DNA from 3 places in the Mycolicibacterium sp. YH-1 genome. Region 1 is predicted to be linked to each of the others. Evidence: predicted binding sites of a transcription regulator. Region 1 holds the regulator's gene; each other region holds the start of a gene.
What was found. The regulator LexA, encoded in region 1, represses DNA repair genes until DNA is damaged. The targets are predictions, from matches to a motif close to CGAACANNTGTTCG.
Positions count from the first base shown of each region.

Region 2: a site for LexA is predicted at 1,177-1,190, ahead of cofD (2-phospho-L-lactate transferase). Genes of this name have one in related genera too.
Region 3: a site for LexA is predicted at 1,486-1,499, ahead of L0M16_RS13355 (HNH endonuclease signature motif containing protein). Genes of this name have one in related genera too.

Region 1 is NZ_CP092915.1:4,187,513-4,190,789, forward strand. It holds gene nrdR (transcriptional regulator NrdR) at 1-169, opposite strand, end outside; gene L0M16_RS19640 (LysM peptidoglycan-binding domain-containing protein) at 265-711, opposite strand; gene lexA (transcriptional repressor LexA) at 920-1,618, shown strand; gene L0M16_RS19650 (LGFP repeat-containing protein) at 1,634-3,277, opposite strand, start outside.
Region 2 is NZ_CP092915.1:5,120,524-5,123,800, forward strand. It holds gene L0M16_RS24175 (DUF3499 domain-containing protein) at 1-88, opposite strand, end outside; gene L0M16_RS24180 (metallopeptidase family protein) at 218-640, shown strand; gene L0M16_RS24185 (WhiB family transcriptional regulator) at 711-956, opposite strand; gene cofD (2-phospho-L-lactate transferase) at 1,400-2,425, shown strand; gene L0M16_RS24195 (coenzyme F420-0:L-glutamate ligase) at 2,422-3,277, shown strand, end outside.
Region 3 is NZ_CP092915.1:2,859,528-2,862,804, reverse strand. It holds gene L0M16_RS13355 (HNH endonuclease signature motif containing protein) at 39-1,481, opposite strand; gene L0M16_RS13350 (phospholipase D family protein) at 1,592-3,181, opposite strand.

The sequences.
Region 1 (3,277 bases):
GTTCGGTGACCCCGCTGCGCTTGACGACCGCCAACACGGCGGTCTCGACGGTGGTGAAACGCTTGCCGCACTCCGGGCACGAGCGGCGGCGGCGGATGGCCTGCCCCTCATCGGCCTCACGGGAGTCGACCACTCTGGAGTCAGGGTGACGGCAGAACGGACAGTGCATCACCGCTCCTTCGCCGCCTATGGCCAGTCCGGGCAACCCGGTCGCATACGAGCGTACCGTCGCACGGACGCAGGGTTCACGGCGCACGGCGCACGTCAGCCCACGGGGGCGATGAGCGTCTGCCCGGCATCGACCGCGGCGGAATCCAATTCGTTGAGCTCACGGATCTGATCAACGACCGCACCGGTGGGCGCATCGGGGGCCACGCGACGAGCAAGCTGCTGCAGCGACTCCCCCATTTGCACCTGGACGACGGCCAGTTGGCCCGGCACGGGCTGGGGCACCTCGGGCGGGGCGCCGAACTGGGCCACGAGTCCGAGCCACACCGTGATGCCAGCTGCCATCAGCGCCAGCAGCACTGTCGTGACCGGTGTGATGGGCTTGCGTCGGTGCGAAGCCCGCGACATCAGAACGCCGGTGCCGCGGTACCGCAGCGGCTCCGCGGCCGGCCGACGGCGTTGCGGACCCCGCGACGCGTCGGGGCGTCGCCGCACCGGGCGAGCGATGAGATCGGTCGGGTTCTCCCTGGTGATGATGGTCATCTTCGAGCCTTTCGGTGAAGCGCCGGAGCGTGTGTTCGCTTGTGTGTTCGAAATATAATCGCTCAGGTGTTCGATGAATAGAACATGTGATCGAACTGTTGCAAACGATATCGGCGCCCACCGACAAGTTCCGGCCGTCACGCGCCGCTCCCGACACGCGTCGAACACATGTTTGATTATCGGGATTGACAGGACTAGATTCGCCACCATGAGTGACAGCAGCGACACACGAGACGGAAGCGACGACACACCTGTGCGCCGTGACGCCGCGCTGACCGAACGTCAGCGCACCATCCTCGAGGTCATCCGCAATTCGGTCACCACAAGGGGATATCCACCGAGCATCCGAGAGATCGGTGATGCCGTCGGCCTGACCTCGACGTCATCGGTCGCACACCAACTGCGCACGTTGGAGCGCAAGGGCTTCCTGCGGCGCGACGCCAACCGGCCCCGCGCGGTGGACGTGCGCGGTTCCGACGACATGGTGACTCCGATCGTGACCACCGACGTCGCCGGGTCGGACACGCTGCCCGAGCCCACCTTCGTACCCGTCCTCGGCCGGATCGCCGCGGGTGGTCCGATCCTCGCCGAAGAGGCGGTGGAGGACGTCTTCCCGCTGCCGCGCGAACTCGTCGGCGAGGGATCGCTGTTCCTTCTCAAGGTCGTCGGCGAGTCGATGATCGACGCCGCGATCTGCGACGGCGACTGGGTGGTCGTGCGTCAGCAGAATGTGGCCGACAACGGCGACATCGTGGCCGCCATGATCGACGGCGAGGCGACGGTCAAGACGTTCAAGCGCACCCGGGGACAGGTCTGGCTGATGCCGCACAACCCGGTGTTCGACCCGATCCCCGGTAACGACGCGGCCATCCTGGGCAAGGTCGTCACCGTTCTCCGCAAGGTGTGACGGCGGCCGGCCGCGTCAGCCTCTGACGAAGCCGTTCGTCAGAGCGAATTCCTCACTGGCGAACCAGACCTCGGCCTTCACTCGGTCGTACTGCTCCGAACCGGGTAGCCAGTACAGACCCGTCTTGGTGTCGGCCTTGATCGGATATCCGGCAGGGGCACCATCACCCTCATCGGAGGCCAGCCGCAACGACGTCTGAGCCGGCGCGGGCTCATCGAGCTGTATGGCCGCGTGGCGACCGCTAGGCGGGCCGCTAACGGCCTCGACCTCCTCTGGGCGAGCCTCGTCTGGATGATCCACCGCTGCGGGATCGACGGCCTCAGCGGCGTCCGCGGCCTCGACGTCATCGTCGACGGCCTCGGTGTCCGCCCAGACCTCCGACGCCTCCGAGTCCTCCATGGCCGCCTCGTCGGTGGAGTCGCGCTCCTCGACGACGCTCACAATGAGGTTGGGCTTCGTGTCGATCGCGTCCTGATCGAGGGAGAATCCACCGTCCAACGAACGTGCGGCGGGAACCTCCGGCGGCACGGACGCGGCAGGCGTCGCGGCGTCACCGCCCTCGTCGTCCTTCGGCATCGCCCACGCGCTCAACGGAACATAGGGCTGCTGCTGGCTGGCCGGTGTCGGGCCCGCCGACGGCATCGGGCCGGACGCGAAGTCACTGCCCTCGTCGTCGTCATCGTGATCATGAACGTCACGATCGTCGTCGTCATAGTCGTCGTACTCGTCGAAGCGGTCCATCGGTGCGCGGTCCTCACCGCGCCGCCGGTTCAAGATCACCGCGACGACCACGGCACCCACCAGTACGAGAACGGGTATGAGGGCGAGCGCCCACCACCACTTCTGATACCACGGCTTCCCGCCGTCATCGCCTACCGGCCCGGTGGCCTGGGGTGCCCTCGGGGCGTCCTGACCGGGCACCGCGAGACCCGCGAGCGCGTTGGCCAGATTCGGCGGCTCGGTGGAGAACTCGTTGCTCGCACGGTCGAACGTGATCGCCCCGTTGGCGAACTTCTGGGTGATCACATCGCCGTTCTCGGCCTGATCGGCGGTCGGCGCACCGAGATCGCCGGTCGCGCCGCCGAGTTTGGCCCAGGCCGCGTTCATCGCGCCGCGCACGATCACCGCGCCGAAGTCCGGCGTCCAGAAGATCACCGGTTCGTCGGGGGCGGCGAACTTCGCGATCCGGCTGGCGGGGGCGAGACCACCATCGGCCTCGGAGGCGATCGGGAAGCCGAGGTCACCCGTCGGCCCGCCCACGCTCTCGTACTTCTCCAGCAGCTGGCCAGTGATCACATCGGCGCCGTGGGCGGGGCTGTAGAAGATCTTGCCGCCGCTGAACGCCTGCACCAGGTTGCCGTCGCCAACCGGTTGCGGCGGTCCGTCGGGAGCGCCGAGTGGGCCAAGCGGCCCACCCGCGGCGCGGCGCGCCGCATTGATCTCCGACGTCGCATCACCCGGGATCTCGAGACCCTTGAGCTGATCGGCCAGCTCCGGCGGGGTGGTCGTGAAGGTCTTGGTGCTCCGGTTCCACGACAGCTCGCCACCGGTGAACTTCTGAGACACCACCTCACCGCGGTAGACCTCGTCCTCCGTCGGCACACCGAGAACACCCGCTGATCCACCAAGCGCGTCCCACGCCGCGTTGATGGCGCCACG
Region 2 (3,277 bases), 930 kb from region 1:
CCGCAGTCGAGTCCGAGTAGACGAAGGTCAGCGTCGCCACGGCATAGTGCGGGCACCCAGGCCTGCAGCAGCGACGGGGAACGTTCACGAAGCAGAGGCTATCGCGGGACGCCGTCGCGAGCAGACGGACACGCGCGCCAGGGGTCGGCCGATCTCCAACCGTTACGATCGACCAATGGCCGAGTCCAGTCGTTTGGGGCCGCGCCGCCGTAGGGAGATGCGCGGACCACTGTTGCCCGCCACGGTGCCGGGCTGGCGCAGCCGGGCCGAACGATTCGACATGGCGGTCCTGGAGGCGTACGAGCCCATCGAGCGCCGGTGGACCGAGCGGGTGTCGACCCTTGACGTCGCGGTCGATGAGATACCGCGGATCTCACCGCGGGATCCCGAGAGCGTGCAGTGGCCACCCGAGGTTATCGCCGACGGCCCCATCGCATTGGCCCGGTTGATCCCGGCGGGCGTGGACACGCGGGGAAATGCGACACGGGCACGAATCGTGGTGTTCCGCAAGCCGATTGAGCGGCGAGCCAAGGACACCGACGATCTCGCCGATTTGTTGCATGAAGTGTTGGTGGCGCAGGTAGCCACCTATCTGGGAGTCGAACCGTCGATCATCGACCCGACGATCGACGACGACTGAGCCACTGAAGCGCGATGAGCGATCGCGCCGACAGCGTCATTTCCGAGGTGAGCCCTCGCGGGCTCAAAACTCAGATGATGCCGCGCTTGAGGCGACGGCGCTCGCGCTCGGACAGCCCGCCCCAGATGCCGAAACGCTCGTCATTGGCCAGTGCGGACTCAAGGCACTCGTCCTTGACCTCGCATCCCTGGCAGATGCGCTTGGCCTCACGGGTCGAGCCGCCCTTCTCGGGGAAGAACGCCTCGGGGTCCGTCTGCGCGCACAAGGCGCGTTCTTGCCATTCCTCGTCTTCGATGGTCGACCGTTCGGCATCCATCCGCTCCGGCACCAAACTCAACTGGGGACGACCCGGTATCACGTGCTGGGCCGGTCCCGTATTGGTGTGCGGTTCGTTGCCTACTGAGCCGAGCATCCGACTGTCAAAACGAATGCTGCTGTCGAAATCGACGCGCTCATAAGACATTTCTCGCCTCCTCACCTGGTCTCGTAGATCGCTCATTGGAGCCCCACCCCCTGCAAGTGCGGCCAAATCAATTCGAACAAGTGATCGAATCTCGGTCTGCGACACCGGAACCGGCCGGCCAACCGCGAAATGACACTGATGTGATTAGACACCGAGTTAGCTGCGCTGGTCAAGCGCCAGGACAGGAATTCATATCATCCTGTGACCAAAGTTCGGCGCGTCGGTAATCCGGCGTGTCGGTCACATACCCCCCGCGGGAGGCGGCCAACAGGCGTCAGCGCCTAGTGTCGGTCGATGTGAAGGTGACGGTTCTGGTCGGCGGGGTGGGTGGCGCGCGCTTCCTGTTGGGGGTTCAACATTTGCTGGGGCTCGGCCAGTTCAGTAGCTCACCACCCGTTGAGCAATCCTCTGACGAGTCCGCCGAGCACGTCCTCACGGCGGTGGTGAACGTCGGAGACGACGCCTGGATGCACGGCGTGCGCATATGCCCCGACCTGGATACGTGCATGTACACCCTGGGTGGCGGCATCGACCCGGAACGGGGTTGGGGCCACCGCGACGAGACGTGGAACGCCAAGGAGGAACTGGCGGCCTACGGTGTGCAGCCCGACTGGTTCGGGCTCGGCGATCGCGATCTGGCAACGCACCTGGTTCGTAGCCAGATGCTGCGCGCGGGTTATCCGCTCTCGCAAGTCACCGAGGCATTGTGCGCGCGCTGGCAGCCGGGCGCCCGCCTTTTGCCCGCCAGCGATGACCGCAGTGAAACCCACGTGGTCGTAACGGATCCCGAAGACGCCGACGGCGGCAGACGCGCCATCCACTTTCAGGAGTGGTGGGTGCGCTACCGCGCGCAGATACCCACGCACGGCTTCGCGTTCGTTGGCGCGGACAAGGCGGCGGCCGCTCCCGGCGTGCTCGAGGCCATCGCCGAGGCGGACGTGGTGATGATCGCGCCGTCCAACCCGGTGGTCAGTATCGGCGCCATCCTGGCCGTGCCCGGTATCCGTGGCGCGCTGCGCTCCACCGCCGCGCCTGTCATCGGCTACTCCCCCATCGTCGCAGGTCGCGCCCTGCGCGGCATGGCCGACGAATGCCTCTCGGTGATCGACGTCGAGACCAGCTCGGAGGCCGTCGGCGCGCACTTCGGTGCACGCAGCGGCACCGGGATCCTGGATGGCTGGCTGATCGACGAGGGCGATAACGCGACGGTGGAGGGCGTCGACGTGCGATCCATACCGCTGTTGATGACCGAACCCGGCGTGACCGCCGAGATGGTGCGCAGCGGTCTCGAGCTGGCCGGCATCTCGATGGACGAGCGGTGACCGTCGATCACGGCACGGCCGGGGCCGTCGAGATCCTGCCCATCACGGGGCTTCCCGAATTCCGGCCCGGCGACGACGTGGCGGCGGCGATAGCAGGCGCGGCGCCGTGGCTGCGCGATGGCGACGTGGTGGTGGTCACCAGCAAGGTGCTGTCGAAGAGTGAGGGCAGAATCGTCCCCGCGCCGACCGACCCCGAGGAGCGCGATGCTCTGCGGCGCAGGCTGATCGACGCCGAAGCGGTGCGCGTGCTGGCACGCAAGGGCAAGACGTTGATCACCGAGAACGCGATCGGTCTGGTACAGGCCGCCGCCGGAGTCGACGGGTCCAATGTCGACGCACGCGAACTTGCGCTGCTGCCAACCGATCCCGACGGCAGCGCCGCGACCCTACGAGACCGGTTGCGCGACATGCTCAACGTCACAGTGGGCATCGTGATCACCGACACCATGGGACGCGCCTGGCGCAACGGCCAGACCGACGTGGCGATCGGCGCGGCGGGGCTGGCGGTGCTGCATGGCTATGCCGGCGCCCGCGACGCGCACGGAAATGAACTCGTGGTGACCGAGGTCGCTGTCGCCGACGAGATCGCCGCCGCCGCCGATCTGGTCAAGGGCAAGCTGACCGCGATCCCGGTGGCGGTGGTCCGCGGACTGAACCCGGCCGACGACGGGTCCAACGGCCGCACGCTGGTGCGCGCCGGCGAGGAGGACCTGTTCTGGCTCGGTACCGAGGAGGCACTGGCGCTGGGCCGCACACAGGCGCAGCTGATGCGCCGGTCGGTGCGCAGCTTCGCCGCCGAGCCGGTCGACGAAGCCACCATCGAGGCCGCCATCGGCGAGGCGCTGACCGCAC
Region 3 (3,277 bases), 1.3 Mb from region 1:
GGCGCCTCGTCGGCCTGTGACCCGCGGACCGGTTACGGCTACGCCGCGTCGGGTTGGGGTGGGTCGGAGCTGGATTGTGCGCCAGTGTCTTCGGCGGTGTTGTCCGCCGGTTCGTCGTTGTCGTTGTCGGCGGGCGGGTGGAGGCGTTCGGGGCGGTGGTAGTCGTTGATGCGGGCTTGGCCGGTGTCGAGGTGTTGCGGTGGGATCCATTCGACGTCGTTGCATGCGTTGATGCGGGTGCTCCAGCCGTCGGGGCCGACCATGCGATTGTCGGGCCCGCAGGCCAGGCCGAGCTCGTCGACGTTGGTCTGGCCGTTATCGGCCCAGTCGCGGGCCGCGTGATGGACCTGGGTGCCGTAGGCCGGTACCGGGCAGCCGGGTTTGGTGCAGCCCCCGTCGCGGGCAATCAGCATGATCCGCTGCGCCGGGGAGGCGACCCGGCGGGTGCGGAACAGGTCAAGTGCCGAGCCGGTGACCCCGTCGAACACCGCCAGATTGTGGTGAGCGTGCGCACCGAGGCGGATCACGTCGCGGATCGGCATCACGGTGTCCCCACCGGTGATACCGACCCCCGCGCGGCTCTCGAGGTCTTGCAGGGTGGTGCGGATGATGATCGAGGTGGGCAGGCCGTTGTGCTGGCCCAGCACACCGCTTTCGAGCACATTGCGCCCGACCGCGATCAGCGCGTCGTGCTGGCGCTGGGCCAGGCTGCGGTGATCGCTGTCGATCTGCTCCTGTGACGGGGTGCCGGCGATACACGGAAGGTCGTCGTCGGGATTGCACATCCCGGGGCCGGCCCACTTCGCGAAGATCGCCTCGTAGATCGCCCACGCCTCAGGGGTGAGGTTGCCTCTGATCGCGGTCATTCCGTCGGACTGCTGGGGGCCGACCGACAGCCCGCGGCGCCGGGTGCGTTCGGTGTCGTCGGGTTCGGGGCCGTCCTGGTCGAGCAGGAAGATGGTGCGCTCGGCATTGTCCTTGAGTTGTTTGGGTCCGACTCCGGTGGCGGTGCGGACCAGGTCGACCTCGATTTGGCCGCGCGTGAGGGGGTCGACCGTGGGTGGGATGGCGGCCATCGCGTCGCGGATCACCTGCACGTGTTCGCTGGTGATCGATCCGTGCGCGCCCGCCAGGGCGGTGGCGGGCAGCACCGGATCCAGCGGCGCCCCGGTCACCGTGCGACGTGGGCCCAGTACGGCCGCTTCATCGAGTCGGCGTTTGGCCTCGCGGGTGGAGATGCGCCACCGGATCGCGAGCACGTCGCGCCAGGACTTCGCGCCCATCGCCTGGGGCGTGGTCTCGGTCTGCAGGTGGGCCAGCAGCCGGTGGCTCTGGGTGGGCAGCTGGCAGGCCAGGGTCTCGAGATCGTCGAGTACCTCCAGCAGTTCGGGCCCGGTGAGCGCGTCGATGGGCAGTGCGGCCAGATCGTCGTGGGCCGCACGTATCGCGGCAACCACCTCGCGAACCGAACCCCCACCCACGATTCGAACATATGTGCGAACTCTAAGGACTTGACGGCGGTGTTCCGAAGAGAACTCTGAGAATCAGCACCCGAATGAGAGGCAGTGAAACGCAAGTGACAGTTGAGCTTTCACCACACGCCCTTGATCCGATCGCGATACGACCGTCCATCGGGGTCGTAGATCATGCGGTACGCGGGTCCGGCCCACAGTCGCGTGAGCACGCCCAGCCTCTCCGGCTGGTGCACACGCAGACGCCCGGGCGGTCGCGGGCCCACACGGCCACCCGCGTGCCATTCGTCGAGCGCCCGCGCGGTCTCATCGAGCACCTGCACCACCGTGTCAGGATCGACCAACCCGTCGTCATCGCTGCCGTCCGCCGCGCGGTCCAGGTGCTCACGGAGGAGGCGCAATCGCAGGTCACGCGCGAACACCCGCGCACCGTCACCGCGTCCCGACGGATCCCTCGGCGACCGCTCGTCTCGGGTGTCGTCGAGCACGGCACAGGACAGCTCACTGTCATGGCTCCACGACCGCCGATTGAAGTTGTCACTGCCGACACAGGCCCACACATCGTCGACGACGCATGCCTTCGCGTGCACGTACACCGGAGTTCCGACGTGGTTCTCGACGTCGAAGACGTGTACCCGGTCGGCGCTGACCCGACGGCACGCCTCGACGGCCTTGTGGCGACCAATCTGGTTGGGCGGCAAGGCGAACCGCCCGTCGACGTCCGGAAAGCGTGGCACCACCGCCACCAGGTGCAGCTGCGGGTTGTCCCGTAGCGCCTCCGCGAACATGTGGGCGACCTGTCTGGACCACAGATACTGGTCCTCCAGGTAGATCAGCCGTTTCGCGCGCTTGACCGCCTTTGTGTAACCACGGGCGATGCTGCGCTCACCGTTCGGTGCGAAGGAGTACGCGAAGTGGGCGTCAGGATAGGTCCGCAAGGGCTGCACCGCGTGCGGTCCGCAGACCGGCGGCACCGACGGCCGGTCGGGCAGCGGATCCGGGTGCATGTCCGCGCCGCTGAACTTGTCCCTCACCCAGGCGACGGGCGACAGCACGTCCAACGGAGCGGGGTCACTCCAGCGCTCGCGGAACGTGGCGTCGAGGGCGTCGACGATCGGCCCTCTGAGCCGCAGTTGGATGTCATGCCATGGCGGGTGATCCCCGTACCGCGGTGACATCCGCACTGCCTGCGGGTCTCCGAGATGGCGCTCGTCGTCCCGGCGGGAGTGGCACAGATCGATGCCGCCCGCAAACGCGACGTCACGCTCGGGAGCCGCCGGATGCCGGATCACCACCAGCTTCTGATGATGCGATCCGCCGAATCTGACCCGCTGATCGAGCAGCACCTCACCGCCCGCGCGCTCGACATCCTCCCCGAGGTGGCGGTTCTCCTCCTCGCTGTACTGCAGTTTGTCGAGATGCGAACGCCACATCAGCCCCTTGACGATGGCGCCGCGTTCGGCTGCCGCGCAAAGAGATTCGGCGACCGTCGGGCCGCTCTCGCGCAGATTCTCGTCGGGATCGCCGCGCCAGTCGGTGAAGAACACGTGGTCGCCGGGACCACACGCCGCAATCTCGGCGGCGAGCGCGTCGAAGTAGGCCGCGCCGTGCACCAGCGGTTCAATCAGATTGCCCTCACACCATGCGGCGATATCGGTGTGCGGGTTACCCCGTTCGGCTGAGGTCAGGAACCAGTCGGTCGTATCCAAGGCACCTCCCCCTCACCGCGGCCATCAGCCACAGTCATGCCCCGCTCAGATGGCCACCAAACGCACGCCGCATCAGCGCATCGCCTCAAGATCAAA